DNA from 4 places in the Serratia sp. 121840015-1 genome. Region 4 is predicted to be linked to each of the others. Evidence: predicted binding sites of a transcription regulator. Region 4 holds the regulator's gene; each other region holds the start of a gene.
What was found. Region 4 encodes CRP, which controls carbon source genes, mostly activating them, when cyclic AMP is high. Its sites were predicted from a motif close to ATGTGANNNNNNTCACAT; they were not measured.

Region 1 (7,627 bases), on a different contig from region 4:
CACCGAGGTGATCTTCACCCTGTTCCGCCAGCCGGACATGGACGATGCGCTGTTCGCCCGCGACGCCGGGCTGGTGAACGCCGATCTGCAGGCGCTGAAGCATTACCTTGAGCCCAGCTAACCGCTTGTTGGAACATTTATTTCAATGAAAGACAGCAATGCGTTCGGGAAAATAAATGTTGTTTTTAGATGTTGATATAAATATTCAATATAAATATTAATCAATGAATCAGGGCGCATCCATAATGAAATCTGCCGTAGACGTTATACCAACAAATTAATACTCTCATTAGCGCTCGTCGTGTAACGGCAAGCATGTAACTCTATTTTCATTAATTAAGGAAGAATGATGAAGTTATCAAATCTGATGCTGCTCACAGCGATTTTAGCCACCACCGTTAGCCTCCCTCTCACCGTTAATGCTACCGAACGCCCGGCAGGCTACTGCTCAAGAATCTACTCACCGGTACCTTATATCACCAAAGAAGGTAAAACTATTCAGGCACCCAATGCTTGCGTAGCGAAATGGTGGGCAACCCAAGGGAAATAACGCGTAAGTCAGACTCGTTGCATTAAATATTGGGTCAGAGATTCTCTGGCCCAATATTTCCCGCTTAAATCATTACCCCTTGACCGACGACACCACGTTAAGCGGCTGGGCATCCGGCAGAATATTCATGTGCTCCAGCACCTGGGCCATGATCTTGCCGAACACCGGCCCGGCCACCGAACCGCCGAAGTGCTTGCCGGCTTTCGGGTTGTTGACCATCACCACCAGCGCCACCTGCGGATCGCTGGCCGGCGCCACGCCGGCGGTGTAGTTGATGTAGCCGCCGTCGTATTTGCCGCTCGGGCCCATTTTCTCGGCGGTACCGGTTTTGATCGCCAGCCGGTAACCCGGCACCGCGGCGCTCACCCCGCTGCCGCCCGGCAAGGCGTCGCTCTCCATCATATGCACCACGGATCGTACCGTATCCGCCGGCAGAATACGTTGCCCCATCACCGGCGGCGTCACCTTGGTGATCGACAGCGGCCGATAAATGCCGAAGGAACCGATAGCGGCGTACTCGCGCGCCATCTGCAGCGGCGTCACGCGCAGCCCATAGCCGAAGGAGAAGGTAGCGCGTTCGATATCGGCCCAGCGTTCACGATGCTGCGGCAGATAGCCGCTGCTCTCGTTGCCGATGCCAAGCTCGGTCGGCCGCCCCAGGCCAAAGCTGCGATAGACCGCAGGCAGCACCGTGGCCGGCAGCGCCAGCGCAATGTGCGATACCGCGATGTCGCTCGATTTTTGCAGCACGCCGGTGATGGTCAACTTCGACCAGTGGCCGACGTCTTTGATCAGGTGACCGTTCACCCGATACGGCGTGGTGTCCAGCACCGTATCCGGCCGGATCAGCTTATGCTCCAGCCCCACCATCACCACCACCGGTTTCACCGTCGAGCCCGGTTCGAAGCTGTCGCTGCTGCACACGTTGCGAATGTCTTTCGCCGGGGTGCTGCCATAGTTGTTCGGGTTGAACGACGGGTAGCTGGCCATGCCGAGGATTTCGCCGGTGTCGATCTTGACCAGCACCGCACAGCCGGAGTCGGCCTGGTTGGCCACCACGCCGTCGCGGATCTGCGCATAGAGCACATACTGGATAAATTTGTCGATGCTGAGCGTCACGTTCGGCGGCGGCACCGGATCCACGCTTTTTAGCACGCCGATCACCGCGCCGCTGCCGTCCTTCTGATAGACCCGCAGGCCGTTTTTGCCCTGCAACAGCGGGTTGAAGCCCAGCTCGATGCCCTCCAGCCCCTGATTGTCCTGGCCGACGATGCCGATCAGCCCGGCGGCGTCCTGACCCATCGGATAAAAGCGGCTGAAATCCTGCTCGGTGCTGACGCCGGTCAGATGCAGTTTGCTGATGTAGGCGGCGTTGTCGTCCTCCACCTTGCGCGCCAGATAGACGAAACGCTTGTGCGCGTTGCTCTGGATCAGATGCTGCACGTCCGCCAGCGGGATCTTCAGCACGTTGGCCATGCTCTGCCAGCGCTCGTTGCCGGTGTCGGTCTGGGTATCGAGAATGTGTTTCGGATCCAGCACGATGTCTTTGGACGATACGCTGACCGCCAGCGCCTCATCGTTGCGATCGGTGATCATGGCGCGGTTGGTCGGCACCACCTGGGTGCGGATAGAGCGCTGGTCAGCTTGATCCGCCAACTGCTGGTGCTCCAGCAGCTGCAGATAGCCGACCCTGAACGCCAACAGAAAAAAACAGACCAGCATGCCGGCGCAAATCCAGCCGAAACGAACTGTGGAATAGGTTTTACCGCTTTTTTTGGTCGATGGCGCCACTGTTGTGTTAACCCTGCGTTTTTATTCGGTTTATGGTGTTATTTCAGTCTACCTTGCCGGAAATGGTCAGGAGATTGCAGTTTGTAAGAAAGTAAAAACAAACCGCATCACCGCTGCACATCCGCACTGTCGTTTAACTGCGGTTTACTTTGCGCCGGATCGCCGGGCTGCGGCGCGTTGGTCGGGTCAAAAATATGGTCGAGGATCGCGCGGGCGGTCGGCCCCGCCACCACGCCGTCGCCGCCGCCGTTTTCCAGGATCAGCGCCATCGCCACCCGGGGGTTTTTGTAAGGCGCGAACAGCGTATAGAAGATGTGATCGCGCAGCCGCACCGGGATCATTTTGGCGTTGTAAGTCTGGTTTTGCTTCAGGCTGAACACCTGCGAGGTGCCGGATTTGGCGGCGATCTGGTATGGCGCGGTGTGGAACAGCTTGTAACCGGTGCCATTCGGCAAGTTGGCCATGCCGTACATGCCGTTACGCACGATGCCCCAGTAAGGCGAGTGGGGATCGCCGATCTGCGCCGCTTGCGCCGGCGGCTGGTAGCGCGTCACCCGGTTGCCCTGCTGCAACGAATACAGCAGGTGCGGCGTTTTCACCTGGCCGTTGTTGATCAGCGTGGTCAGCGCTTTTACCATCTGGATCGGCGTCGCCACCCAATACCCCTGGCCGATGCCCACCGAAACCGTATCCCCCTGATACCAGCCCTTTTTGTGCACCTTCAGCTTCCAGTCGCGGCTCGGCAGCACGCCGCGGTACTCTTCGTTCAGATCGATGCCGGTGGACTGGCCGTAGCCGAACTGGCTCAGCCAATGGTGGATACGATCGATGCCCATCTCATACGCCACCTGATAAAAGAAGGTGTCGGCGGACTCCTCGATCGCTTTGGTGACATTGAGCATGCCGTGGCCGGTTTTCAGCCAGTCGCGGTAGCGGCGTTCGGTGCCGGGCAGCGTCCAGGTCGGCGCGCCGAAAAAGGTGGTGGTGGGCGTGATCACCCCGGCGAACAGCGCCGAAACGGCCATGTAGGGCTTCACCGTCGACGCCGGCGGGTACAAGCCCTGAGTGACGCGGTTGATCAGCGGCAAATCCGGGTTGGTCAGCAAGGTCTTATAGGCCTGATAGCCGATGCCTTTGACGAAAGGATTGGGATCGTAACTGGGGCTGGAGACCATCGCCAGGATGCCGCCGTCGCGCGGATCTTCCACCACCACCGCGGCGCGCTGTCCCTTCAGCACCGATTCGATGTACTGCTGCAGCGGTAAATCCAGCGTCAGGTAGATGTTCTTGCCGGCCTTCGGCGGCTGCTCCTTCAGCAGGCGGATCACCCGCCCGTGGTTATCCACCTCCACCTCCTGATAGCCGGTGGTGCCGTGCAGTTCGGACTCGTAATAGGCCTCGATGCCCTGTTTGCCAATGTTGCGGTCGGCGGCATAGTTCTCGCTCAGCCCGGCCTTGTCCAGGCGTTTGAGATCGTTGTCGTTGATCTTCGACACATAGCCCAGCACGTGCGCCAGCTGGGCGCCGTAAGGATATTCACGCTGTTGATAGGTATCGATCGTCACCCCGTCGAAACGGTATTGATTGACGGCAAAGCGCGCCACCTCGGTGTCGCTCAGCCCGGCTTTGAGCGTCACCGGTTTGTAGCGGCTGTTGTGGTGCATGTCGTCGCGAAACGCGCTGATGTCCTCCGGCGTCAAGTCGACGATCGGCGTCAGCGCCTGCAGCAGCGCCGCCATGTCGCTGATTTTGCTGGGCGTGACCTCGATACGATACAGTGTCACGTTTCGCACCAGCGGAATGCCGTTGCGATCGAAGATCAGCCCGCGGCTAGGGGCGATCGGCAGCATCTTGATGTCGTTCTGGTTGGAACGCGTCTGGTAAAAGCCGTGCTGGCGGATTTGCAGCCGGTAGAGATTGACGATCAGCACGCCGAAACAGACCACCACCAGTGCCAGCGCTACGCCGGCCCGGCGGATAAACAGCCTCTCTTCCGCAGAGTGGTCGCGAATTTTTTCTTTTAACAGGGCCATGCGGTGCCGATACCTTTTGCGTCACATTCCCCCGCAAAATCAGGGAACTGAAAAGCCGGCAAGCATAGCGTTATCGGGCGCACCGCCCCATGAAAAGGTTGCTAATGAAATGGCATAACTGTTTCAGCATATTGGAATGTTACCGTCGGCGTTTTTTTCACCGCGCTTCCCATTGAGCCGCCGTTCGCCCCAATGCTACAATGTGATCTTAATCACACTATTCCCGATATTCCCCCGCATTTCCCTGTCGGCGCCCTGCCGGATGCGGCTTTTTGTTACATAGGATCGAGTTCGATGAGTACCATTGCCACCGGTTTAGTCATGATGCGCTGGGAGTTGCTGAGCGCCGTGATGATGTTCTTCGCCAGCCAGTTAAACGTCGTTTGCCGTAAGACCAGCCGTAACGGCATGGCGTTCATGTTCAGCAGTCTGGGCCTGTTTACCGCCTGCTGGTTCGTGATGGGCCTGATGGGCATCCACCTTACCCTGGAAGCCTTCACCCAATTCTGGTCTTCGGCCTGGGATCGCTACGTGGACGTGGTCAGCACCATGCCGGTCGATTGGCCGATGCCGTAATCTCGCCGCAGGGGCGGCGCACCGGCCGCCCCGCCGATTATTCCGTTTCCGTTGACGGCGCCGCCGCCAGCCGCGCCATCAAGGCCCCCGCCTCAATCAACAGCGCCTGCTCCCGCTCCGTTAAACAGCTCTCCATCGCCGCCAGCAGCCACGCCTCGCGTCGGCTGCGGCTTTGCTGCAGCAGGCCCAGCCCGGCGGGCGTCAGGCGCACCCGCACCCGGCGTTTGTCTTCGGCGTCCGGCGTGCGCACCAGCAAGCCATCGGCCTCCAGCTCACGCAACGCGGCCGCCAGGTTAGAGGAACGCATGCGCTCCGATTCCGCCAGCAGCGACGGCGTGGCCTCGCCGCCGTGGCGATCGATAGCCCCCAACAGCATCAGTTGGGCCCAGGATTTTTCGTCGCTGCGCGATTCGCGCCGTAAACGGCGCACCAGCGACATTAACTGCGTGCGCAGCAGCGTCACGTCTTCAGGATGATCTTTCTTCATTGGCATCAATCTAGCGTTCAGTTTATCCCTGCTTTCACACCGCCGGATCGCGCGGTGCCCTTCCTGGCTACCGCGCCGCTCTGGCTTAACCTAGTTACCTATGATAATATAGCTATTAATATATAGCAAAAAAGACACTGCATCGGCAGGGTTACGTTTGCTCACGCATTTGCCCCTCGCCGATTAGTTTGCAGTGTTATTATTATTTTGCTTAATAAATCCCTCCTTATTCAACGTGGTACGGTAAGCCGATGGAAGCGTGGAAAGTCAATCTGATCTCGGTCTGGCTCGGGTGTTTCTTCACCGGGCTGGCGATGAGCCAAATCCTCCCTTTTCTGCCGCTGTACGTCGAACAGCTCGGCGTCAGCGATCACCAATCCCTCAGCCTGTGGTCCGGGCTGGTGTTCAGCGGCACCTTTTTGGTCTCGGCGGTAGTCTCACCGCTGTGGGGCAGCCTGGCCGACCGCAAAGGCCGCAAGCTGATGCTGCTGCGCGCCTCGCTGGGCATGGCGATCGTCATCGCGCTGCAGGGGCTGGCCACCAACGTCTGGCAGCTGTTCGCGCTGCGCGCCCTGATGGGGCTGACGTCCGGCTATATTCCCAACGCCATGGCGCTGGTCGCCTCGCAGGCGCCGCGCGATAAAAGCGGCTGGGCGCTGGGCACGCTCTCTACCGGGCAGATCTCCGGCGTGATCGCCGGGCCGCTCTTGGGCGGGCTGATGGCCGATCATCTGGGGCTGCGGGTGGTGTTTTTCGTCACCGCCGGGCTGATGTTCGTCAGCTTCCTGGTGACGCTGTTCCTGATTAAAGAGCGGCGCATCACGGTGAAAAAAGCGGATCAGCTGAGCGGCAAGGCGGTATTCCGTTCGCTGCCCTATCCGACGCTGATCGTCACCCTGTTCATTTGTACCCTGATGATCCAGCTGGCCAACTCGTCCATCAGCCCGATCCTGACGCTGTTCATCCGCGAGCTGTCCGGCGACGTCAGCAATATTGCCTTTGTCAGCGGCATGATCGCCGCCGTGCCCGGCATTGCGGCGCTGATCTCGGCGCCGCGCCTCGGGCGCCTCGGCGATCGCATCGGCACCGCGCGCATCCTGATCGCCGCGCTGCTGTTCACCACCGGGCTGTTCGCCGTGATGGCCTGGGTCAATACGCCGCTGCAGCTGGGCATTCTGCGCTTCCTGCTCGGCTTCGCCGACGGCGCGCTGATGCCGGCGGTGCAGGCGCTGCTGCTGAGGTATTCCTCCGATCAGGTGACCGGGCGCATCTTCGGCTATAACCAATCCTTTATGTACCTGGGCAACGTGGTTGGCCCGCTGCTGGGTTCGGGCATTTCGGCGATGATGGGGTTCCGCTGGGTGTTCGCGGTGACGGCGGTGTTGGTGCTTTGCAATGCGCTGCAGCTGCGCCATCAGTTCAAAAAAGTGGAGAGTCAACGCGCGGGATAACGGGAAATGCGGGGAAACGCCTCAAGCAGTGGTGGGACAATGACGCCCATCAACCGTGCCACCACTGCCAAAGGCGGCCGTAGCCTACTCGACGCGGCGGTCATTTAATATTTATGTAAGTAAATAAAGTGTTGCGGGCGTGTTGAGGGCCGCCGCAGCGGCCCTTGCGGATCAGAACATGGTATTGTCGTTGGCCGATTTTTCCGGCACATCCTGATTGACGTCCCAATGCTCGGTGATTTTCCCCTGATCGTTCACCCGATAAATATCCACGCTGGCGGTGCCGCGATCCTGCGGGTTATTTTGGTATTTGACGTGAACATAGACCAGATCGCCGTTGACCGCACTGCGGTATATTTTGGCGCTGTACTGCGGATTGTCCTTAAAGGTCTGGCTGAAAAAATCCAGGAACGGCTTGATGCCGTCGCCGACGAACGGGTTATGCTGCTTGTAGTTTTCCACAATCAGCCTCTGCGCCACGGCGATGTCGTGGCGGTTGAAGAAGCCCGCGTACAGATCTTCCACCACCTTCAGCTTCTGCTGGGCATGATGATAACCGCCTTTGCCGGCCGATTTGTAAGACGCCGCCTGATCCGTTGACAGCGCCGGGTAACTCGCCAGCAAGCCGCCGACGATCGCACAGGTGATCAATGCCTTTTTCATAACTGCTCCTTATTTTCCTGAGTGACCTACGATTTTCAGCTGCCCTTTCAGATGGGTGAAGCTGCCGTCCTTGGCG
Region 2 (7,627 bases), on a different contig from region 4:
ACCGAGCTGTATCACTTTATCGGCAAGGACATCGTCTACTTCCACAGCCTGTTCTGGCCGGCGATGCTGGAAGGCAGCAACTTCCGCAAACCGACCAACCTGTTCGTGCACGGCTACGTGACGGTGAACGGCGCCAAAATGTCCAAATCGCGCGGCACCTTCATCAAGGCCGGCACCTACCTGCAGCATCTGGACGCCGACTGCCTGCGCTATTACTACGCCGCCAAGCTCTCTTCACGCATTGATGATATCGATCTCAATCTGGAAGACTTCGTGCAGCGCGTAAACGCCGACATCGTCAACAAGGTGGTGAACCTGGCGTCACGTAACGCCGGCTTTATCAACAAACGCTTCGGCGGCAAGCTGGCCGACAGCCTGGCCGATCCGGCGCTGTACCAGACCTTCGTCGACGCGGCGCAGAGCATCGCCGAAGCTTACGCCGGCCGCGAGTTCAGCCGCGCGATCCGCGAAATCATGGCGCTGGCCGATCTGGCCAACCGCTACGTGGATGAGCAGGCACCTTGGGTGGTGGCGAAGGAAGAAGGCCGCGACGCCGATCTGCAGGCCATCTGCTCGATGGGCATCAACCTGTTCCGCGTGCTGATGACTTACCTGAAGCCGGTGCTGCCTTCGCTGACCGAACGCGCCGAAGCGTTCCTCAACGCCGAGCTGAGCTGGGACGCAATCCCGCAGCCGCTGCTGGGCCACCAGGTGAACGCATTCAAAGCGCTGTTCAACCGCATCGATCTGGACAAGGTCAGCGAAATGGTCAACGCCTCGAAAGAAGACATGGCCGCCGCCAAGCCGGTGACCGGTCCATTGGCCGATGATCCTATTCAGGAAACCATCACCTTCGACGACTTCGCCAAGGTGGACATGCGTATCGCCCTGATCAAGAGCGCCGACTTTGTCGAAGGCTCCGACAAACTGCTGAAGCTGCAGTTGGATCTGGGCGGCGAATCACGCCAGATCTTCTCCGGCATTCGCTCCGCTTACCCGGATCCGAAAGCGCTGGAAGGCCGCCTGACCATCATGGTCGCCAACCTGGCGCCGCGCAAAATGCGCTTCGGCGTTTCGGAAGGCATGGTGATGGCGGCGGGCCCCGGCGGGAAAGAGATCTTCCTGCTGAGCCCGGACAGCGGCGCGCAGCCTGGTATGCAGGTCAAGTAACCGCACCGGCGCGTTACATCAAGGGTCGAGCTTGCTCGGCCCTTTTTTAATGCCTCAAACCCGACGTTATAAGTAGTAAGAAAAAGTCATAACCGCTCTGATTCCCTCGCCTGCCGCATCTCGCTATGATGCTCCGCAACAACAAATAGACGTCCAGACAGAAAGACTGCTGTAACAGATCTTCACCGGGACCGTTTATCCGCTTTTTTGGAGCCTATAATAATGAAAAATCTCAAGACTTCGCTGCTCGCCCTCAGCCTGCTGGCTGCCCTGCCGCTGCAGGCGGCGGAAAACGCCGCCGTGCCGGCCGCCATCGCTCAGCATCAGGGGCCGGTGCGCATCGCGGTAATCCGCAACCTCGGATCCGACGACAACACCACGCAATTTTTGGCGGGCGCCATTCAGGAAGGACGCAAGCTGGGCTTCAAGGTGGACACCTTCCTCAGCAACGGCGACGACGCGCGCTTCCAGGACTTCGTCAACCAGGCTATCAGCCAGAAATATGACGGCATCATTCTCTCGCAGGGGCGAGCCCCCTACTCCACCGAGTTGGTCAAACGTATCGCGGCGGCCGGCATCGCCGTCGCGGCTTTCGATACCGACGTCAGCGGCAGCGTTCCCGGCGTCACCGTCTCGCAGCAGGACGACGCTTCGCTGGCCAACGCCTCCTTCGGCCAGCTGGTGAAGGATTTCAACGGCCAGGCCAACATCATCAAACTCTGGGTAGCCGGCTTCCCGCCAATGGAACGCCGCCAGGCCGCCTATCAGCAGCTGCTGAAACAGCATCCGGGCATTCACGAGCTGGAATCGATCGGTGCGGTCTCATCCGACGTACAGGGCGATACCGCCAATAAAGTGGGCGCGGTGCTGGCGAAATACCCGAAAGGCAAGATCGACGCCATCTGGGGCACCTGGGACGCCTTCACCCAGGGCGCTTACAAGGCATTGAAAGAGAACGGCCGCACCGAGATCAAGCTGTACAGCATCGATATCTCCAACCAGGACTTGCAACTGATGCGCGAAGCCGGCAGCCCGTGGCAGGTCAGCGTGGCGGTGGATCCGAAACTTATCGGCGCAGTCAACCTGCGCCTGGTGGCCAACAAGATCGCCGAGGAAAGCACGCCGGACAGCTATCAGTTCAAAGCGACGGTCATTCCGCAAGCGCTGTTGCTGGCGCAGCCGGGGCCGGTCAACGTCGCCGGGCTGGCGAAGATCATCCCCGGCTGGGGCAGCAGCAGCGACTTCGTGCAGCCGTGGTTCGCCACGCTGCAGGCCGAACACGGTAAATAATGCTGTTTTTCACGAGGCTGCCGACGCAGCCTCTGTTTTTAAACTAATTTTCGGCTTTCCCCTTCCGTCCTCGCCAAAATACGCTATGTTATCTGCATTGCCCAATAACTGTATGCATACACAGGCTTCGAATGAAGGGATTCCCCTCGCTGATTAACATGCTGCTGGCCAGTTCGCTGGTGTTGACCATCGGCCGCGGCGTGACGCTGCCGTTCATTACCATCTATCTCACCGAGCATTTCCATCTGCTGCCGAAGAGCGTGGGCGTGATCCTGGGCGTCAGCCTGACCCTCGGCATCCTTGCCAGCCTGTACGGCGGCTATCTGGTGGACAAATTCAGCAAGAACCGCCTGATCCTGCTGTCGATTTTATTGTTTGCGCTGAGCTTCTTCGCCCTTCCCTGGATCCCGCGCCCCGGCGGCGTGATCGTGGTGCTGGCGATCCTGCATACCTGTTATTCTGTGCTGAGCATCACCATTAAGGCCTGTTTCGCCGACTGGCTGCCGGTCGAGCAGCGCATCAAGGCTTTCTCAATCAACTACACATTGGTCAACGTCGGCTGGGCGATCGGCTCTGCGCTCGGCGTTCTGGTGGCCGGGCTTAGCCCACTGCTGCCGTTTTACCTGTCGGGCGGGTTGGCGCTGGCGACGGTGGCGACGCTAAGCCTGCGCTTGCGCGGTCGGGAACAGCGCGCAACGCCAGCCGCCGCCCCCGCGGCGCTCCCCAACTTCCGCCAGACGGTGACTATCCTGCGCAGCGATCGGCGGCTGATCTACTTCACTCTCGGCAGTACCCTGGGTGCCGTCGTGTTCGGTCAGTTCACCGGCTATCTGTCGCAATACCTGATCACCGTCTCCAGCGCCGAGTTCGCCTACAAAATCATCGGGCTGGTGATGATCGTCAACGCCAGCATCGTCATCGCCCTGCAATACCTGCTCAGCCGCGGCATGCGTCAGGAAAACATGCTGCGCTGGCTGGCGCTGGGCACGCTGTTTTTCATCGTCGGGCTGCTCGGTTTTATGGTGGCCGGCCAGGCGGTCTGGCTGTGGCTGGCGGCGATGGCGGTGTTTACCCTCGGCGAAATCATCGTTATCCCGGTGGAATACATGTTCATCGACTTTATCGCGCCGCCGCACCTGAAAGGCAGCTACTATGGGGTACAGAACCTCAGCGCGCTGGGCGGCGCCATCAACCCGGTGCTGTGCGGGGTGCTGCTCAGCTATGCTGCGCCGCCGTTGATGTTCGTGATGCTGATCGTCGCCGCGCTGCTCAGCCTGCTGTTTTTCTTCCTCGGCCACCGGCTGGCGGAACACGCGGCGACAACCGCCGAAGACACGCGCTGAGCCCGCGCGTAGCAGCCATTGCGGGCTGTCAACCCGCCGATCGGGCATGGCATCCATAGCGAGAATTCATGGTGCGATCTGTGGCATGGCTCACAGTTTAATTGTATGATGAATGCATCAGTTAAATGGGAAAAGACAATGGCCAACGTGCTCACACTGTGCTGGAAATACCTGAGAGCCCTGCTCCTCATCTACCTTTGTCTGTTCGTCGGCAATGCGCTGGCGGCGCTGCTGCCGTTCGCCATTCCCGGCAGCATCCTCGGCATGCTGCTGCTGTTCGCCCTGCTCTCTACCCAGATTCTGCCGGCCAAATGGGTTAAACCCGGCTGCCACTTGCTGATCCGCTACATGGTGCTGCTGTTCGTGCCGATCGGCGTCGGGGTGATGAAATACTATGACCAGATCGTCGCGCATCTGGGCCCACTGGTTATCTCTTGCCTCATCAGCACGCTGATGGTGCTGGTGGTGGTCGGCTATACCTCACACTATTTTCACCGCGAGCGCCGCATCGCCGGTAAGCCCGATGACACGGAGGGCAACCCATGATCCATGAAATCTGGTGGTCGCTGCCGCTGACGCTGGCGGTCTATTTCGCCGCGCGCTGGCTGGCGCGCAAGCTGAACATGCCGCTGCTCAACCCGCTGCTGGTTTCCATGGCGGTGATCATCCCGTTGCTGCTGCTCACCGGCATCCCCTATGAGCGCTACTTTCAGGGCAGCAAAATCCTCAACGATCTGCTGCAGCCGGCGGTCGTCGCGCTGGCCTTCCCGCTGTATGAACAGCTGCACCAGATCCGCGCGCGCTGGAAGTCGATTATCGCGGTGTGCTTCATCGGCAGCCTGACCGCCATGATCAGCGGCGGCGCCATCGCCCTGTGGCTGGGTGCCACCCCGGAAATCGCCGCCTCTATCCTGCCGAAATCGGTCACTACGCCGATCGCGATGGCCGTCGCGGACTCGCTCGGCGGCATTCCGGCGATCAGCGCGGTCTGCGTCATTTTCGTCGGTATCCTTGGCGCCGTGTTCGGCCATACGCTGTTCAACCTGTTGAAAATCACCACCCACTCGGCGCGCGGTCTGGCGATGGGTACCGCATCCCACGCGCTGGGCACCGCACGCTGCGCGGAGATGGACTACCAGGAAGGCGCTTTCGGCTCGTTGGCGCTGGTGATCTGCGGCATCATCACCTCCCTGCTGGCACCGTTCCTGTTCCCGGTGCTGCTGCACCTGTTCGGTTGAACAGGGTGAAACTTGCGATACATCTCGCATTTATGTATCTCATTGCATTAATTTCATCAATTAAGAGACATTAATCACACTTTAATGTCTCTGGCCTGCCTAGAATGTTATCCCGTTAACCTGTAGAGAGACTTTCTATGCATCCGCGTTTTCACACCGCGTTCAGCGCACTGCCCGCGACACTGCAATCCGCCCTGCGGCCCTATCTGGACGCGCCTGACTTTCCGGCGATGTTCACGGCCGAGCAAGCGGCGGCGATCCGCACAGGCTGCGGGTTGGACGATGACGCGCTGGCATTCGCGCTGCTGCCGCTGGCGGCGGCCTGCTCGTTAACCCCGATATCGCACTTCCACGTCGGCGCCATCGCGCGCGGGCAAAGTGGCAACCTCTATTTCGGCGCCAATATGGAATTCAGCGGCGCACCGCTGCAGCAAACCGTGCATGCAGAACAATGTGCGGTTACCCATGCCTGGCTGCGCGGCGAGCCGGCGCTGGCCTCGGTCACCGTCAACTACACGCCGTGCGGCCACTGCCGTCAGTTTATGAATGAACTGAACAGCGGCGGCGAACTGCAGATCCGTCTGCCGGGCCGCGCGCCGGCCACGCTGGCGGACTATCTGCCGGACGCCTTCGGCCCGAAAGATCTGGATATCGCTTCGCTGCTGATGGACAAGGTCGATCACGGCCATCGGTTGGCGCTGGACGATGCGCTGACGCAGGCGGCGCTGGCTGCGGCCAATCAGAGCCACGCACCGTACAGCAACGCCCACAGCGGCGTGGCGCTGGAAACACAGGACGGTAACCTCTACGCCGGCCGCTATGCAGAAAACGCCGCCTTCAACCCGAGCCTGCCGCCGCTGCAGGCCGCGCTGATCCTGCTGAACCTCTCCGGCGGCGATTGCCTGAACATCCGCCGCGCCGTGCTGGTCGAACCGCAAGAGGCAATCCTCAGCCAGTGGGACGCCACCCGCGCCACGCTGGCGGCACTGGGCTGCCAAAACGTCAGCCGCGCCGCGTTCTAAGCGCACCACGGCGGAGCCATCCGGTTCCGCCGCTAACAGCCCCGCCCGCCAAATACAATGCCCCAACGCCGCCAGAGAGACTTTCTTTAGTTAAAAAATCATTTGATTGTCGATAATTACGCCAACCTGGTTCATCATCTGGCAACAAATGCTGTACATCTTCTCTTTATCTCTTAGGATCGTCGGCAATAAAGTTATCTGATACGTGAAGAGTAAAACTGATGGAACTAGAATACGAAAGCAAACGCCCGCTCTACATCCCTTACGCCGGCCCGATTCTGCTGGAATTTCCGCTGCTGAACAAAGGCAGCGCTTTCACCGAGGAAGAACGTAGCCACTTCAACCTGCACGGCCTGCTGCCGGAAGCGGTGGAAACCATCGAAGAACAGGTGGAACGCGCCTACCGTCAGTACCAGGATTTCAAGAACGACAACGACAAGCACATCTACCTGCGCAACATCCAGGACACCAACGAAACCCTGTTCTACCGCCTGCTGGACTCGCACCTGAGCGAGATGATGCCGATCATCTACACCCCGACCGTCGGCGAGGCCTGCGAACACTTCTCCGATATCTATCGCCGCGCGCGCGGGCTGTTCATCTCCTACCCGAACCGCGATCGCATCGATGACATGCTGCAAAACGCCACCAAGCAGAACGTCAAGGTGATCGTGGTCACCGACGGCGAGCGTATCCTCGGCCTGGGCGACCAGGGCATCGGCGGCATGGGCATCCCCATCGGCAAGCTGTCGCTGTACACCGCCTGCGGCGGCATCAGCCCGGCCTACACGCTGCCGGTGGTGCTGGACGTCGGCACCAACAACCCGCAGCGCCTCAACGATCCGCTGTACATGGGCTGGCGCCATCCGCGCATCTCCGGCGAGGAGTACCACGCCTTCGTCGAAGAGTTTATTCAGGCGGTCAAACGCCGCTGGCCGAACGTGCTGCTGCAGTTCGAAGACTTCGCGCAGAACAACGCCACCCCGCTGTTGAACCGCTATCGCGACGAGATCTGCTGCTTCAACGATGACATCCAGGGCACCGCCGCGGTCACCCTCGGCAGCCTGATCGCCGCCAGCCGCGCCGCCGGCAGCCAGCTGCGCGATCAGACCGTCACCTTCCTCGGCGCCGGTTCCGCCGGCTGCGGCATCGCCGAGCAAATCATCGCGCAGATGAAGTCCGAAGGCTTGAGCGAAGACGAAGCGCGCGCCCGCGTATTCATGGTCGACCGCTTCGGCCTGCTGACCGACAAACTGCCGAACCTACTCGATTTCCAGAGCAAGCTGGTACAGAAGAGCGACAACCTGGCCGGTTGGGAAACCGCCAGCGACGCCATCTCGCTGCTGGACGTGGTGCGCAACGCCAAGCCGACCATTTTGATCGGGGTGTCCGGCCAGCCGGGGCTGTTTACCGAAGAGCTGATCCGCGAAATGCACAAGCACTGCGAACGCCCTATCGTGATGCCGCTGTCCAACCCGACCTCGCGCGTGGAAGCCCGTCCGGAAGACATCATCAACTGGACCGACGGCGCCGCCCTGGTGGCAACCGGCAGCCCGTTCGCGCC
Region 3 (7,627 bases), on a different contig from region 4:
CAGCAGCTCCGGCAGGCGGCGGTCGAACAGCTCCAGCGCGGCAGCGTAGCCCGCCACGTCGCGGCGGTGGCCATAGGAGGAGTCAAAGTCCACGAAGTTGGTGAACACGATGGTGTTGTCGCCGGCCTTTTCCATTTCGATCAGGGTCGCGTCGAACAGCGCGTCGATGCCGGTCGCCTTCACCTTCTTGGTGATGCCGACGTTGGCGTAGATGTCGGCGATTTTACCGATCGACACCACTTCGCCGCCCTTCTCATCCACCAGCTTTTTCAGCACGGTCGGCGCCGGCGGCTCTACCGCCAGATCGTGACGGTTGCCGGTGCGCTGGAAGTGGCCCGGCTTATCGCCGACGAACGGACGCGCGATCACGCGGCCGATGTTGTAGCCGCCTTCGGTCAACTCTTCACGCGCGATTTCGCACAGCTCATACAGGCGATCCAGGCCGAAGGTTTCTTCATGGCAGGCGATCTGGAACACCGAGTCGGCGGAGGTGTAGAAAATCGGCTTGCCGGTTTTCATGTGCTCTTCGCCCAGCTGATCGAGGATCACGGTGCCGGACGAGTGACAGTTGCCCAGGTAACCCGGCAGCTTGGCGCGCTCGACCAGCTTGTCCAGCAGTGCCTGCGGGAAGCTGTTGTGCTCGTCCGTGAAGTAGCCCCAGTCGAACAGCACCGGCACACCGGCGATTTCCCAGTGGCCCGACGGCGTGTCTTTACCGGAAGAGAGCTCGCTGGCGTAAGCGTAAGCGCCGATGATGTCGGCGTTGCGGTCCAGCCCCTGCGGGAAGTTGCCGGTGGACTCTTCCGCCGCTTTACCGAGGCCCAGACGGCTCAGGTTAGGCAGCGTCAGCGGCCCCTGGCGGCCCACGTTGGCCTCACCGCGCGCGCAAACCTCGGCGATGTGGCCCAGGGTGTCGGAACCCTGGTCGCCAAAACGTTCGGCGTCTTCGCTGGCGCCGATGCCGAAGGAGTCCAATACCATAATAAATGTGCGTTTCATCTGTGCTCTCCTGCGTGTTCTCACGCTTTGGACGGCCGCGAAAAAGCCGCGGCCGTTCCTGATTCTTGGGTTATTCCGTGATGCGCTTATACACCACCGGCGTCGCTTCCGGCGCCTTGTCGCTCAGCGTCATTGCGCTGCGCACCGCATCGGCCGCCTGCTGCCAGCTCTCTTCATCGTTGGCGTGGATCATCGCCAACGGCTGCTGGGCATCCACTTTATCACCCAGGCGCGCCACTTCGGTCAGCCCAACGCTGTAGTCGATGGCGTCGCTCGCCCGGCGACGGCCGCCGCCCAGCGAAACCACCGCCATGCCCAGCGCGCGGGTATCCATGGCGCTGATGATGCCCGGCTTTTCAGCATACACCGGCTTGCTCAGCGTTGCCGCCGGCAGATAGCTATCGTAGCGTTCGACGAAGTCTATCGGCCCCTGCTGCGCCGCCACCATGCGGCCAAACACCTCCGCCGCCTTGCCGTTGTCCAGCACCGCCTGCAGTTTGGCGCGCGCGTCGGCCTCGTCTTGCGCCAGGCCGCCGGACAGCAGCATTTCCACGCACAGCGCCAGCGTCACTTCCAGCAGGCGCGGGTTGCGGTATTCGCCGGTCAGGAAGCGCACCGCTTCGCGCACTTCCACCGCGTTGCCGGCGCTGGAGGCCAGCACCTGGTTCATGTCGGTCAGCAGCGCGGTGGTCTTGCAGCCCGCGCCGTTGGCCACGCCGACGATCGCCTGCGCCAAGTCTTGCGACAGCGCATAGGTCGGCATAAAGGCACCGGAGCCGACCTTCACGTCCATCACCAGCGCATCCAGCCCTTCCGCCAGCTTCTTGGCCAGAATGGAGGCGGTGATCAGCGGAATCGAATCCACGGTAGCGGTAATGTCGCGGGTGGCGTAGAAACGTTTGTCCGCCGGCGCCAGCGAGCTGGTCTGGCCGATGATCGCCACGCCGACGTCCTGAATGATTTTGCGGAAGGCGTTATCGTCCGGGAAAATATTGAAGCCCGGAATGGCTTCCAGCTTGTCCAGCGTGCCGCCGGTATGCCCCAGGCCGCGGCCGGAGATCATCGGCACATAGCCGCCGCAGGCCGCCACCATCGGGCCGAGCATCAGCGAGGTCACGTCGCCCACGCCGCCGGTCGAATGCTTGTCGACGATCGGGCCGTTCAGCGCCAGACTCTTCCAATCCAGCACGGTACCGGAATCGCGCATCGCCATGGTAAGCGCCACGCGCTCCGGCATGCTCATGTCATGGAAATAAATGGTCATCGCCAGCGCGGCGATCTGCCCTTCCGACACCACGTTGTCGCGAATGCCGTTGATGAAAAAGCGGATTTCCGCTTCGCTTAACGGCTGGCCGTCGCGTTTTTTACGAATAATTTCTTGAGCCAGGAACAAAGCATCCCCCTGTGTCGCCGAGAGTCGGTGCAGACGGGCGCGCCTGGCGCCCGCCAACGAAATCGATCAGTAGCCGCCGCCGACGGTCTGGGTCTGGTGGCCCAGCGCGGTCAGCAAGCTGGCCAGCAGGCTGGAAGCTCCAAAGCGGAAATGCCGCGCATCGGCCCAGCCTTCGCCCAGAATACGATCGGCAAGTTGCAGATAATGCAGCGCATCCTCTGCGGTGCGCACGCCGCCGGCCGGCTTGAAGCCCACCGTCTTCGCCACGCCCAGATCGCGGATCACCGACATCATCAGCTCGGCGCTTTCCAGCGTGGCGTTGACCGGCACCTTGCCGGTGGAGGTCTTGATAAAGTCCGCCCCGGCCTTGATGGCGATTTCGGACGCCTTGCGGATCAGGTCGGCCTGCTTCAGCTCACCGGTTTCGATGATCACTTTCAGCAGCACGTTGGCCGCCTGACAAGCCTGCTTGCACTGTTTCACCAGCTCGAAGCCGACCTGTTCGTTGCCGGCGATCAGCGCGCGGTAAGGGAACACCACGTCCACTTCATCCGCGCCATAGGCGATGGCCGCGCGGGTTTCCGCCAGCGCGATGTCGATATCGTCGTTGCCATGCGGGAAGTTAGTCACGGTGGCGATACGGATATCCGGCGTGCCTTGCTCACGCAGCGCCTTGCGCGCTACCGGGATAAAACGCGGGTAGATGCAGATGGCCGCCGTGTGGCCGGCCGGGCTGTTGGCCTGACGACAGAGGGCGATTACTTTCTCGTCGGTGTCATCATCATTCAGCGTGGTTAAATCCATCAGGTTCAGCGCACGTTGCGCTGCTGCGGTTAATTCGGTCATAAAACTCTCCAACTGAGTACCTGGGTGTTGGCGAGCGGACTTGGTTCCATGAAGATAGCGCAGGGGAACGGCATTCCCTCGGCGGCAACTGAGATCCTTCTCACCGCACATGGCCACCCGCCTTGCGGCCGGCCAGTAATAGCTATTTGAACACGAATGCCAAGGGCGATTCGCGTTCATCGTCACACTATATGAAATAGCACTGTAACAGACCGGAATTATATGTGAATAGCATCACAAAATAACGCGATATCGTTCACAAATTCGCTAAAGAAGCGGCTGAAGATCGCGGGTGCGGCAAGCACCCGCGTTGCTTAGAGTATAGGCGGAGTCCCGCGATCGGTCGCGCCGTCGCGGGCTCCGGGATGGCTTACAGCGCCAGGAAGAAACCGGCGATGGTGGCGCTCATCAGGTTGGACAGCGTGCCCGCCGCCACGGCCTTCAGACCGAAACGCGCGATGTCGTGGCGACGGTTGGGCGCCATGCTGCCCAGACCGCCCAGCAGGATCGCCACCGAGGAGAGGTTGGCGAAGCCGCACAGCGCGAAGGAGATGATCGCCTTGGTATGGGCCGACAGCACCTGCAGGCCTTCCGCAGCCACCACGTCGTCCGGACGCAGATAGGCGCCGAAGTTCATGTAGGCGACGAACTCGTTGACGATGATCTTCTGGCCGATAAACGAACCGGCGGTCATCGCCTCGCTCCACGGCACGCCGATCAGGAAGGCGATCGGCGAGAACACCCAGCCGAGGATCAGTTCAAGCGACAGCTGCGGATAATCGAACCAGCCGCCGATACCGCCGAGAATGCCGTTAAGCAAGGCGATCAGCGCGATAAACGCCAGCAGCATCGCACCGACGTTCAGCGCCAGCTGCATGCCGGAAGCCGCGCCGGAAGCCGCCGCGTCGATCACGTTGGCCGGACGATCTTCTTCGGCGATCAGCTTCATCGCATCGTCTTTATCGTGGGTCTGCTCGGTTTCCGGCACCATCAGCTTGGCGAACAGCAGCCCGCCCGGCGCGGCCATGAAGGACGCGGCGATCAGGTATTCCAGCGGCACGCCCATCTGCGCGTACCCTGCCAGCACCGAACCGGCTACCGAGGCCAGGCCGCCGCACATCACGGCGAACAGCTCTGACTGGCTCATGGTGGCGATATACGGGCGCACCACCAGCGGCGCTTCGGTCTGGCCAACGAAAATGTTGGCGGTCGCCGACAGCGATTCGGTGCGCGAGGTGCCCAGCAGCTTGTGCAGGCCGCCGCCCAGCACGCGGATCACCAACTGCATGATGCCGAGGTAGTACAGCACCGCAATCAGCGAGGAGAAGAACACGATCACCGGCAGAACACGCAGCGCGAACACGAAGCCGCCGCCGCCGAACACCTCGAACATCTTGTCGGACACCAGCCCGCCGAAGATGAACGAAATGCCCTGATTGCCGTAGGCGATAACGTTTGCCACGCCGTTAGACATACTGCCGAGGATGCTGCGGCCCAGCGGCACGTACAGCACCAGCGCGCCGATGCCGATCTGGATGATGAACGCCCACACGACGGTGCGCAGTTTAATGGCCCGGCGGTTGCTGGAGAGCAGCACCGCAATGGCGATCAGCACCGCCATACCGACCAGACTCATGATGAGTTGCATGCAAAGTTTCCCTGTTGCAAAAAATAAAGTACATCCCTGCTCATGAAGAGAGGTCTGCTATTGGAGTGTTTCGGGGGGGATTATACTGAGCGAGGTCACCCTCGCACCGATTTATGTCACAAATGTATACAACGAGACGCAAATGAAAATCTTATAACGTGACGCAAGTCACGTTATAAACCCATCAATCCGGCATGGCGAACAGTGCCTGAGTATTGCGTTGCAGGTGGGCGGCAATCTCGTCGGCCGGTTCCGGCCGCAGCTCGCACAGCGTTTGAAACACCTCGGCGGCGCGTTCGGGGCGATTCGGCTGCCCCTGATAGCCGGCCAGCGGCATGTCCGGCGCATCGGTCTCCAGCAGCAGCGCCTCGAGCGGCAACTGCGCCATCACGCCGCGCGTTTTTTGCGCCCGCTCATAGGTGATGGTGCCGCCCACGCCGATGTAATAGCCGAGGCGGATAAAGGCCTGCGCCTGCGACAGGCTGCCGGCGAAGCCGTGCACCACGCCGCGACGCGGCAACTGCATGCGCCGCAGCGCCGCGGCCAGCTGATCGTGGGTGCGGCGCGAATGGAGGATCACCGGCAGGTCATGCTGTTTCGCCAGCCTCAGCTGGGCCAGCAGCACGCTTTGCTGGCGCTCGAACTGCGGGTTGTCCATATACAGATCGAGCCCGATCTCCCCCACTGCCACCAGCTTGCGCGGCCGTTCGGCCAGCAGCGTTGCCAGCTGCTCCAACTGCGGCTCATGATGCTGCGCGATATACAACGGGTGCAGCCCCAGCGCGGCGAACAGCGGCGCGTGATCTTGCGCCAGCCGCAGCACCCGGGCAAAGCGATCGGCGGTGACCGTCGGGACGATGATGCGCTGCACGCCGGCGCTTGCCGCCCGCGTCAGGCTCTCGGCCTCATGCCCGGTAAAGGGCGGAAAATCGAAATGGCAGTGAGTATCGGTAAAGGCGTAACTCACAGCGCCCCCCCTTCACCCGGCGGCAAATCACCCGGCAGAATGATCTTCGGCGCCGCTACCGCGGCCTCCGGCTGCGCGCCCAGCTCGGACGGCATGACGATATCGGTCACGATCGGCGAAGGCATTCTGACGTTCTCCGGCTGGATCAGGCGGCGCGACAGCGCTTTTTTCACCTTCATGCCGTCCGGCTCCGGCTGCGCCATCCACTGGCCGACGGTGGCCAGGAAGTAACGGCCGCAGCGGCGCCCCAGGTGATAATCCTGATTGAGCGACCCCAGTCGGCTGCCCAGCGCATTGCTGGCCAGCGGCTTCGGCGGAAAGATTTCGAAGATGCGCAGCTTGCCCGGCGGCTTCTCGATAAAGCGCTGGATGCGGTGATAGCTTTGCTCGTGATGCTGCAGGATGCGCACCATCTGCTGCAGGCTGCTGTCGCTCAGCCAGTGCTCCATGCGCTTCATCCACTGCGGGGTGTAGTACATCTGCGAGGGCACGGTGCGGATCACCACGATGGTGTCAGCGCCGCGACGATAGGCCTCTTCCACCGGGATCGCATCGCTGATGCCGCCGTCCTGATAGCTGACGCCGTCCAGCTCCACGCCCTGGCGATAAAAACCGGGAATGGCGCTGGACGCCTTGATGGCCGGCAGCCAGCGTTCGCGCTGCGCCGGCAGGTAGGTCGGCTCAAAGTCATCGCTGCGGCAGGCGCACAGCAGGAACTCGCGCCCGTCGGTAAAGTGCTGTTCCGCCACGTCCATCGCCAACGGCATCTGCGCCGCCGCCGTATCGACCAGCCAATCGAGATCGATCAGATGCCCGCCGCGCACGAAGCGCAGCGGATTGAAGAACTGGGCCGAGGTGGTGTAGCGGGTGATTACCCGACGCGCGTAGCCCACCTGCCCGCAGATATAGGCGGACAGATTCTGGGCGCCGGCCGACGTGCCGATCAGCAGATCGAAAGGGTTAAAGCCCGCGCGCTGAAACTCGTCCAGCACGCCGGCGGTGAAAATGCCGCGCTGGCCGCCGCCTTCGCAGACCAGCGCCATCTTGCCTGGCCGAAAGGGTTTAGACGCCAGCGGTTCTATATTGCCGAGCGTGATGGGTATTCTGTATCCCAACTTGGCATCCTCAGTGAGACGTTTTCTCCGAGGATACCGCGTCTCGCTCTCTTCCGTAATCCTCTTGCAGTACGCCGGCGAGGAAATCGTTGCTGCCGGCCAGCCAGGCATAATCGCTGCCTGACCATTCTGCCCACGCCTGCCATACCTGGCCTTTCAGCTGTTTCCAGCGCCCGACGATGATGTCGCTGTTCATGGCCGGCCCTCCCCGACGTGAGAAAAGGAGTTAAGCTTTGTTACAGTTTACGGGAAAATGCCCGCCGGCTAAGGGCGACGGCGGCCGGTGAACAGGCTGACCAGGAACAGGATGATGCCGACAACGAACACGATTTTAGCCGCCCAGGCAGCGGTGCCCGCCAACGAACCGAACCCCAGCGCCGCAGCGATAAGCGCGATGACTAAAAAGATAATGCCCCAACGAAACATAAGCTTCTCCTTACCATTGTGAAAAAATTCGCTGCCATCTACCACCCCGACAACGGGACGTCGACGGCAAATCAGTTTCTTTTTTTGGTGTTACATGCCGGGCCGCCTTCACGGCCCGACAGATGCGGCTTGTTGTTGCTTGTTACGGGCGCCTGGCGGAATTACTGCTTGACCACCAGGTCGTTTTTCACGCTTTTCACGCCGTCGATAGCCTTGGCGATGCTTTCCGCACG
Region 4 (7,627 bases):
GGGCGCGGCATGCCGCGCCCTTATTGATCGCGCAGTTTGCGCTTGAGCCAGATGCCGTGGTGCGGGCGCTGGCGCCAGGCCAGCGACGAAATGGTGTGCATCACGCTCAGGTGCGACAAAATGCGCCGCAGATGGCGCTCCATCTCGGTAACGGGCATGTCCGGATGCAGATCCGGCGGCTGCATGATGCCGCTGTTGCCGCTGCTCGGGCCGTCGTATTCCAACCGCTGCTGGCAGCTTTGCAGCGCGATTTCACAGGTCTGCAGATACTCTTCCGCCAGTTTCGGCGTCAGCATGTAGTGCTCGCGTGCCAGAATGGTCATGGCGTTCAGGTGTTCGACGATGAACTGGCTGTGAGTGACCCACAGCCGCATGTCCGCCAGATAGTTTGACGCGAACCCCGGCTCTTGCATCGCCTGATTGAGCGAGGTGAACAGCGCGTTGTGTGCCTGGTTGACCTGCATGCGGGTATAGGCCAACGCGGTGGCGTCCGGTTCCGGTTGCTTCAGCATCAGCCGCAGCGCGGCTTGATCGTTCTCCAGCGCCTGATGGGCATTCTTGCGCAGCAGCCCGCTTTGCCACTGCGGCCACAGCCAAATGGTGCCGCCGAACGCCAGCACGCAGCCGATCAGCGTATCGATCAGGCGCGGTACCAGAAAATGCGAGCCGTTCAGCGCCAGCAGCTGCAGGGTGTAAACCGCCGTGACCGTAAAGCCAATCACCGACAGCCCGTAGTTCTTGCGCGAAACCAGGTAGGCCAGCAGCGTGATCACCAGCATGATGCTCAGCGTTTCTCCCTCCGGCAACTGCAGCTGCAGCAGCCCGGCTGCCAGCAATAGCCCGGCAATCGTGCCCAGCGCACGGTGCTGAATACGCACCCGGGTGGCGTTATACCCGTTTTGGCTCACCAGCATGATGGTGAGCAGGATCCAGTAAGGCTTCGGCAGGTTGAATACCGCACCCAGGCTGCTGCCGACCGCCAGCGTTACGCCCAGCCGCGCGGCGTTGCGCAGGGCGGTGGATTTGAACGACAGATAGCTGACCAGCGCCGGCCAAAACGGCAGGCGGTGCTGGCCGGGCATCAGGTCGCGGCGGTACAGCGGATGCTGGGTGCGCAGCAGGCGGGCGATGCGGCTGAAGTGGTAATAACAAAACTGGCCGACCGGATTATCGGGATGCTGCGCCGCCATTTTTTCCAGCGCCGCCAGCTCGTGGGTCATGGAGAAGCGCTTCGAATGTTGATGATAGAGAATATCGTGCGCCACCACGCGCAGCCGGCCGGCGATCACCTGAGCATTGCGGCGAATGATCGCTTCGGCCTGGCTCTGCTCCACCAGTTTTTGCACCTCTTCCGGCAGATGCAGGCTGACGGTGATGTGCTCCTGCAGGTCCATCGCCACCTGAAAGGCGCGCTGCAGGCGCTTTTGCTCGAGATTGTTGGCGTGCGGCAGGAAATTAAGCTGTTGGTACAACAGGCTGATCAGGTCCATCACCTTTTGCTGGCGCACCAGCAGCGGCGGCAGCGCGGTCTGCGGATCGGTGTGCTGGGTCAGCAGCGAGTATTTGGCTTCGAAATAGTCCGCCAGTTCCAGGTAGAGCTGGCTCAGCGTCTCGCGCATCGGCTGCTCTTTCCACAGCTTGAACCAGAACCAGGTGAATAAGCCATACCAGGCGGTGCCGATCGCGTACAGCAGCGGCGCCTGCCAGATAGGCACCGTGCCGGCCGTGCTGAGGGCGAAGATGGCTGCCACCAGCGCCGCCGGCAACAGCCGGGCGTGCAGCGGGCTGATTTCGCCGGTGACGCCGAGCAGCAGCGCCAGGCCCAGCATCAGCGCCGGCAGCGGCACGTGCCACAGCAGGGCCTGTTGCAGCAGCACGCTGCTGAAGGCGAACAGCGAACCGCCGACGATCAGTCGTTTAAAGAAGCGCTTATGCGGCGTATCCAGCCCGGCGATATTGCAGCAGGCGGGCACGAGGGAGAACATCAGGCCGAGCTGCAGCTGGCCTATCAGCAGGCCGAACAGCACCGGCAGGCACAACACCAGCGTTTGTCGCAGTGCGTAGTTGATTTCCGGGTGGTAGATCAGGCGGCGCCACATGGCAGAGAGCAGACAAAAAAACGGCGCAGACTGCGCCGTTTTTTCAGGGATTAACGGGTGCCGTAGACGACAATGGTTTTGCCGTGGGCGGAAATCAGGTTTTGATCTTCCAGCATTTTCAGAATACGGCCAACGGTTTCACGCGAGCAGCCGACGATCTGGCCGATCTCCTGACGGGTGATCTTGATCTGCATGCCGTCCGGGTGAGTCATGGCGTCGGGTTGCTTCGCCAGATTCAGCAGGGTTTGCGCGATGCGGCCGGTAACGTCCAGGAAGGCGAGGTTGCCCACTTTTTCGGAGGTGACCTGCAGGCGGCTCGCCATTTGGGCGGACAGACGCATCAGGATGTCCGGGTTCACCTGGATCAGCTGGCGGAATTTCTTGTAGGAAATTTCGGCCACTTCACAGGCGGTTTTCGCGCGAACCCAGGCGCTGCGCTCCTGGCCTTCTTCGAACAATCCGAGCTCGCCGATGAAATCCCCCTGGTTGAGGTAGGACAGGATCATCTCTTTACCTTCTTCATCCTTGATCAGCACCGCGACGGAGCCTTTCACGATGTAGTAAAGCGTTTCGGCCTTTTCACCTTGGTGAATCAGCGTACTCTTCGATGGATATTTGTGGATATGGCAATGAGACAGGAACCATTCGAGAGTAGGGTCTGTTTGCGGTTTGCCGAGAACCATTCGCTGTTATCCTCTGTTGTTATCGCTGCCTTGTGTCACAGGGGTCAGAGTTCCCTGTAAAACCCGCCTGTAGCCGCAGTCATGAGCGAGGGCTACCGGCAAGTTTTGAGGCGTGTCATAAAAATACGCTGTCGCTCTAGCATATTAACTTGCCGTAAGCGCTGCAAGCTACATTCTGTTAACATACCGGTAAAGGAGCCTTTCTCTGGGCGTTTCCCTGAAATTCAGTGTCCCGGAAAGATTTATTGCGGCTCTGTTTGTAGCACAGAGTAAGGCGGGTGTCTCGTGTTGTCTCGCTTCAGCATGATTAGCATCAGGTTACGTTGCCTGTTTCTATGCGAAAGCGTACTCTGATTTTAAGAAATCAACCGGAGTGACCAGAATGCAGGCAAGAGTTAAATGGGTGGAAGGGTTAACGTTTTTGGGGGAATCGGCCTCCGGCCACCAGGTGCTGATGGACGGCAACGCCGGTGATAAAGCGCCCAGCCCGATGGAGATGGTGCTGATGTCGTTGGGCGGCTGCAGCGCGATCGACGTGGTGTCCATCCTGCAAAAAGGGCGCAACGACGTGCGCGACTGCGAGGTGAAGCTGACCTCCGAGCGCCGCGAAGAAGCCCCGCGGTTGTTCACCCATATCAACCTGCACTTCATCGTTACCGGCCAGGACCTGACCGACAAGATCGTCGAGCGTGCGGTGAACCTGTCGGCGGAGAAGTACTGCTCGGTGGCGCTGATGCTCAACAAGGCTGCCACGGTGACCCACAGCTTCGAGATCCGCCAACCGGCGTAATCGAAACGGAGCGCGGCCCGGCGCCGCGCTCAACGCATTTATTCGATCTTCTTGCCTTCCAGCAACCGCTGCACCAGCGGCGCCATGATCAGCTCCATCGCCAGCCCCATCTTGCCGCCCGGCACCACTAACGTATTGATGTGTGAGATAAACGAGCCCTGCAGCATCGCCAGCAAATAGGGGAAATCTATCTGATCCAGCCCGCGGAAGTGGATCACCACGAAGCTTTCGTCCAGTGAGGGAATCGCCTTGGCGGCGAACGGGTTGGAGGTGTCCACCGTCGGCACGCGCTGGAAGTTGATGTGGGTGCGCGAGAACTGCGGCGTGATGTAGTTGATGTAATCTTCCATCGAACGCACCACCGAATCCATCACCGCTTCGCGAGAGTGGCCACGCTCGCCGGTATCGCGGATCAGTTTCTGAATCCACTCCAGGTTGACGATCGGCACCACGCCGACCAGCAGATCGACGTGGTTGGCCACGTCATGGTGCTCGGTGACCACGCCGCCGTGCAGCCCCTCGTAGAACAGCACGTCAGTCGGCGCCGGCAGCGGTTCCCACGGGGTGAAGGTACCCGGCACCTGATTGTAGGGCACCGCTTCGTCGTAGGTGTGCAGATACTTGCGCGAGCGCCCGGTGCCGTTCTTGCCGTAGTCGATAAAGCTCTGCTGCAGCAGGCCGAAGTCGTTGGCCTCGGGGCCGAAATAGCTGATGTGTCTGCCCAGATCGCGCGCCTTGCGGATCGCCGCGTCCATTTCCGGCCGGGTGTAGCGATGGAAACTGTCGCCCTCCAGCTCGGCGGCGCGGATGTTGAGCTGTTGGAAGATCTTACGGAACGCCACGCTGGTGGTGGTGGTGCCGGCGCCGCTGGAACCGGTCACCGCGATAACGGGATGTTTGGCAGACATGATGGTTGTCACTCCGTGTTGAATGCGCCGGCGTCAGGGGATTATTGTGGCTCTTGTTGACGCTCTCTATCTCAGGAAAAAATGGCGCGCGCTGGTTTGCAATGCCCCATTGTTACCTGATTTTTTCCGTCAGTCATAGAACCGAGCGCCACTAAATTTCTTCCTGCCCGGCGCGGAACTGGCCGCGCGGCATGATGTTGACGCTCTCGTGCAGTTCCGACCACACCAGCACCACTTCGCCGTTTTTCAGTTGGCGGCGCACGTCCTCCACCTTCTGTTCCAGCGAGCGTTCATGTTCGCCGTAATCGGTGCCTTCGCGCAGTACAAAGGATTCGATCAGGCTGTTCAGGGTGTCGGTTGCCAGTTCTTGCCAGGGAATGATCACGTCGGGATGTCCAGATAAGGGGAAAGCCAGGCCGGAATGCGATGTTCCAGCCACATGTGCGGTTTTTTCAGCGTGCCGCCGACGAAGCCGACGTGGCCGCCGTACTCGGTCAGTTGATATTCGATATTGCGCGGCAGGCCGGCGACGTCGGGGATCACCTCATGGGTCATGAAGGGATCGTCCTTCGCATGGATGATCAGCAGCGGCGTCTGAATAGCCGGCAACAGCGGCAGGGCGCTGCAGCGGCGATAGTAGTCGATAGCGTCGCTAAAGCCGTGAATGCGCGAGGTAATGGCGTCGTCGAATTCGCGGATGCGCCGCAACCCGTTCAGCTGTGACAGCTTGAGCGGCAGAGTGTCCGGGTAGTGCAACAGCTTGCGGGTGGCGTTTTGTTTCAGCTGCCCCAGCAGGTAGCGCTGATAAACGCGGGAGAAACCTTGCTCCATGCGGTAGGCGCAGGGCTCCAGCATCAGCGGCGCCGAGACCACCACCGCCGCCTGCAGCAGGCTGTCGGCGCCTTGCTGCGCCAGATAGCAGGCCAGCATGTTGCCGCCGAGCGAAACGCCTACCGCCGCGGTCGGCACCTCGCCGTAGCGGTCGCGCAGCCAGCGCAGGAAGAAGCGTGCATCTTCGGTTTCACCGGAGTGGTAGATGCGCTGCTTGCGGTTGGGCACGCCGCTGCAGCCGCGAAAGTGCATCACCACGCCGAGCCAGCCACGCTCACGCCAGGCGTTGAGCAGGCCATGTGCGTAGGGGCTGTAGAAGCTGCCTTCCAGGCCGTGGAACAGCACCGCGCGCGGTTTGTCGCGCGCCTGCGCCGGATCTTCGCTCCAGGCGAGATCGACGAAATCGCCGTCGGGCAATTCCAGCCGTTGCCAATGCGGTTTCAATAACACGCGGCGGCGCACCAACCGCGGCAACAGCGTTTGCAGGTGCGGGTTACTGGCCCCGGTCAGAGGGCGAAAGGTGTTAGGCATAGGCTGAGTAAAAATGTTGTGGGCGGCTATTGTGAGATCCCTAGCGCACTGTTAGCTTCAATACCAAGAACTAACAATGATACTGCAAAAAAGCGCCTTGGGTGAGGAGCACCCGTGCCATGGAACCGAGTTTATTCCTTTCGATGCTGGGCTTCCTGTGGGTCGCCGCCATCACGCCTGGCCCCAATAACCTGCTGTTGACTACCTCCGGCGCTAACTTCGGCTTTATGCGATCGCTGTGGCTGATGGTCGGTATCATGCTCGGCATGCAAAGCATTTTGCTGCTGGTGGCTTTCGGCGTCGGCAGCCTGATCCTGGTCTACCCGTCGCTGCACCTGATCCTGAAAATCCTCGGCAGTCTGTACCTGCTGTGGCTGGCGTGGAAAGTCGCCACCGCCGCCTATGAAAAACTGGAAACCGACGTGGCGCCGCCGCAGCCGGTGCGGCTGTATCAGGGCTGGCTGCTGCAGTTCCTCAACCCGAAAGCCTGGCTGATGGCGCTGGGGGCGGTGGCCAGCTTCAGCCTGGCGGGCGATAAGTACAACGGATCCATTGCGGCGATCGCGCTGGGCATTTTGGTGGTCAACATTGTCGCCGGCATTATCTGGCTGGCGTTCGGCACCGTGATCGGCCGCCTGCTGCGCAGCAAAAAGGCCTGGGTTATCTTCAACGTTTCCATGGGGTTGTTGACCGCAGCCTGTGTGTTACTGATCTGGCATTAAGGAGCGAACGATGGCGGAAAATTATTATCACGTGGTTGCCTTTACCGGCAAAGGGCTGCGCGGCAACCCGGCCGGGGTTTGCCTGCTGACGCAGCCGCTGCCGGCGGCGCGGCTGCAGGCGATCGCCAACGAGATCGGCCTGCCGGAAACCAGCTTTGTCTGGGATGACGGCGACATGACCGCTATCCGCTGGTTTACCCCGGAACGCGAGGTCGACCTTTGCGGCCACGGCACCCTGGCGGCGGCGCATGTGATGTTCAGCGCGATCAATCCGGCGCTGCAGGATATCCGCTTCCGTTCGGCCGGCGGCGAGCTGTTCGTCAAGCGCGATGCGCAGGACGGGGAACGGCTGGTGCTCGACTTCCCCGCACGGCCGCCGCAGAAGGTGGCTGAACCGGCGGGCCTCGCGGCGCTGCTGGGCGAGCAGCCGCTGGAGGTGTGGCAGGCGAAAGCGCTGATGGTGGTGCTGGAAAATGAGACGCAGGTACGCGCGCTGCGGCCGGACATCCCGGCGCTGATCGCGCTGGCCGGGCGTGCGGTAATCGTTACCGCGCCGGGTGACACCGTGGACTTCGTGTCGCGCTATTTCACGCTCGACGGCGGTGAAGATCCGGTTACCGGCTCCGCGCACTGCACGCTGATGCCTTACTGGACGGCGCGTCTCGGCCGCCATCGGCTGCATGCGCAGCAGATCTCGGCACGCGGCGGCGAACTGTTCTGCGAACTGCACGGGGATCGCACGCTGCTCGGCGGCTATGCTCATGTGTTCCTGCACGGAAGTATCGCGCTGTAACCCGTGTTTATATTACTCACGGTAATAAAGAAGACTTTTTTATTCTTTTATAGCCCGTCATCGCTCAGATAAAACTGTCAGCAACTGAACAGATTTTTATCAACGGAGCGGAACATGGCGGGCAAACTCTTTTCCTTACGCAACGCGGCGCTGTTGGCGCTGTCGCTCAGCGCAACCAGCGCCTACGCGGTGGATGTGACCGTGGCGTACCAGACGTCGGCGGAACCGGCCAAGGTGGCGCAGGCGGAAAACAGCTTCGCCAAACGGTCC

Region 1: the regulator CRP is predicted to act here: its motif matches at 4,575-4,592, upstream of ACUXAC_RS07610 (YjcB family protein).
Region 2: the regulator CRP is predicted to act here: its motif matches at 5,104-5,121, upstream of cdd (cytidine deaminase).
Region 3: the regulator CRP is predicted to act here: its motif matches at 3,461-3,478, upstream of deoC (deoxyribose-phosphate aldolase).

Annotation. Positions count from the first base shown of each region.
Region 1 is NZ_JBSEYF010000001.1:1,584,493-1,592,119, forward strand. Features, by position in the region: gene ACUXAC_RS07590 (SRPBCC family protein) at 1-121, shown strand, start outside; gene ACUXAC_RS07595 (hypothetical protein) at 350-550, shown strand; gene ACUXAC_RS07600 (penicillin-binding transpeptidase domain-containing protein) at 623-2,341, opposite strand; gene mrdA (penicillin-binding protein 2) at 2,449-4,374, opposite strand; gene ACUXAC_RS07610 (YjcB family protein) at 4,669-4,950, shown strand; gene ACUXAC_RS07615 (MarR family winged helix-turn-helix transcriptional regulator) at 4,988-5,437, opposite strand; gene ACUXAC_RS07620 (multidrug efflux MFS transporter) at 5,689-6,888, shown strand; gene ACUXAC_RS07625 (nuclear transport factor 2 family protein) at 7,060-7,551, opposite strand; gene ACUXAC_RS07630 (MoaF-related domain-containing protein) at 7,561-7,627, opposite strand, start outside.
Region 2 is NZ_JBSEYF010000001.1:2,444,054-2,451,680, forward strand. Features, by position in the region: gene metG (methionine--tRNA ligase) at 1-1,170, shown strand, start outside; gene ACUXAC_RS11850 (sugar ABC transporter substrate-binding protein) at 1,393-2,460, shown strand; gene ACUXAC_RS11855 (MFS transporter) at 2,592-3,803, shown strand; gene ACUXAC_RS11860 (CidA/LrgA family protein) at 3,942-4,349, shown strand; gene ACUXAC_RS11865 (CidB/LrgB family autolysis modulator) at 4,346-5,041, shown strand; gene cdd (cytidine deaminase) at 5,179-6,063, shown strand; gene ACUXAC_RS11875 (NAD-dependent malic enzyme) at 6,285-7,627, shown strand, end outside.
Region 3 is NZ_JBSEYF010000002.1:323,004-330,630, reverse strand. Features, by position in the region: gene deoB (phosphopentomutase) at 1-999, opposite strand, end outside; gene deoA (thymidine phosphorylase) at 1,070-2,392, opposite strand; gene deoC (deoxyribose-phosphate aldolase) at 2,459-3,238, opposite strand; gene ACUXAC_RS14980 (NupC/NupG family nucleoside CNT transporter) at 3,609-4,886, opposite strand; gene ACUXAC_RS14975 (TatD family hydrolase) at 5,071-5,853, opposite strand; gene ACUXAC_RS14970 (patatin-like phospholipase family protein) at 5,850-6,968, opposite strand; gene ACUXAC_RS14965 (CsbD family protein) at 6,979-7,164, opposite strand; gene ACUXAC_RS14960 (DUF1328 domain-containing protein) at 7,233-7,394, opposite strand; gene osmY (molecular chaperone OsmY) at 7,556-7,627, opposite strand, start outside.
Region 4 is NZ_JBSEYF010000007.1:46,252-53,878, reverse strand. Features, by position in the region: gene ACUXAC_RS23355 (YccS/YhfK family putative transporter) at 21-2,099, opposite strand; gene crp (cAMP-activated global transcriptional regulator CRP) at 2,150-2,782, opposite strand; gene ACUXAC_RS23345 (OsmC family protein) at 3,165-3,572, shown strand; gene ACUXAC_RS23340 (phosphoribulokinase) at 3,611-4,480, opposite strand; gene ACUXAC_RS23335 (YheU family protein) at 4,632-4,865, opposite strand; gene ACUXAC_RS23330 (hydrolase) at 4,862-5,842, opposite strand; gene ACUXAC_RS23325 (LysE family translocator) at 5,962-6,564, shown strand; gene ACUXAC_RS23320 (PhzF family phenazine biosynthesis protein) at 6,575-7,357, shown strand; gene tauA (taurine ABC transporter substrate-binding protein) at 7,472-7,627, shown strand, end outside.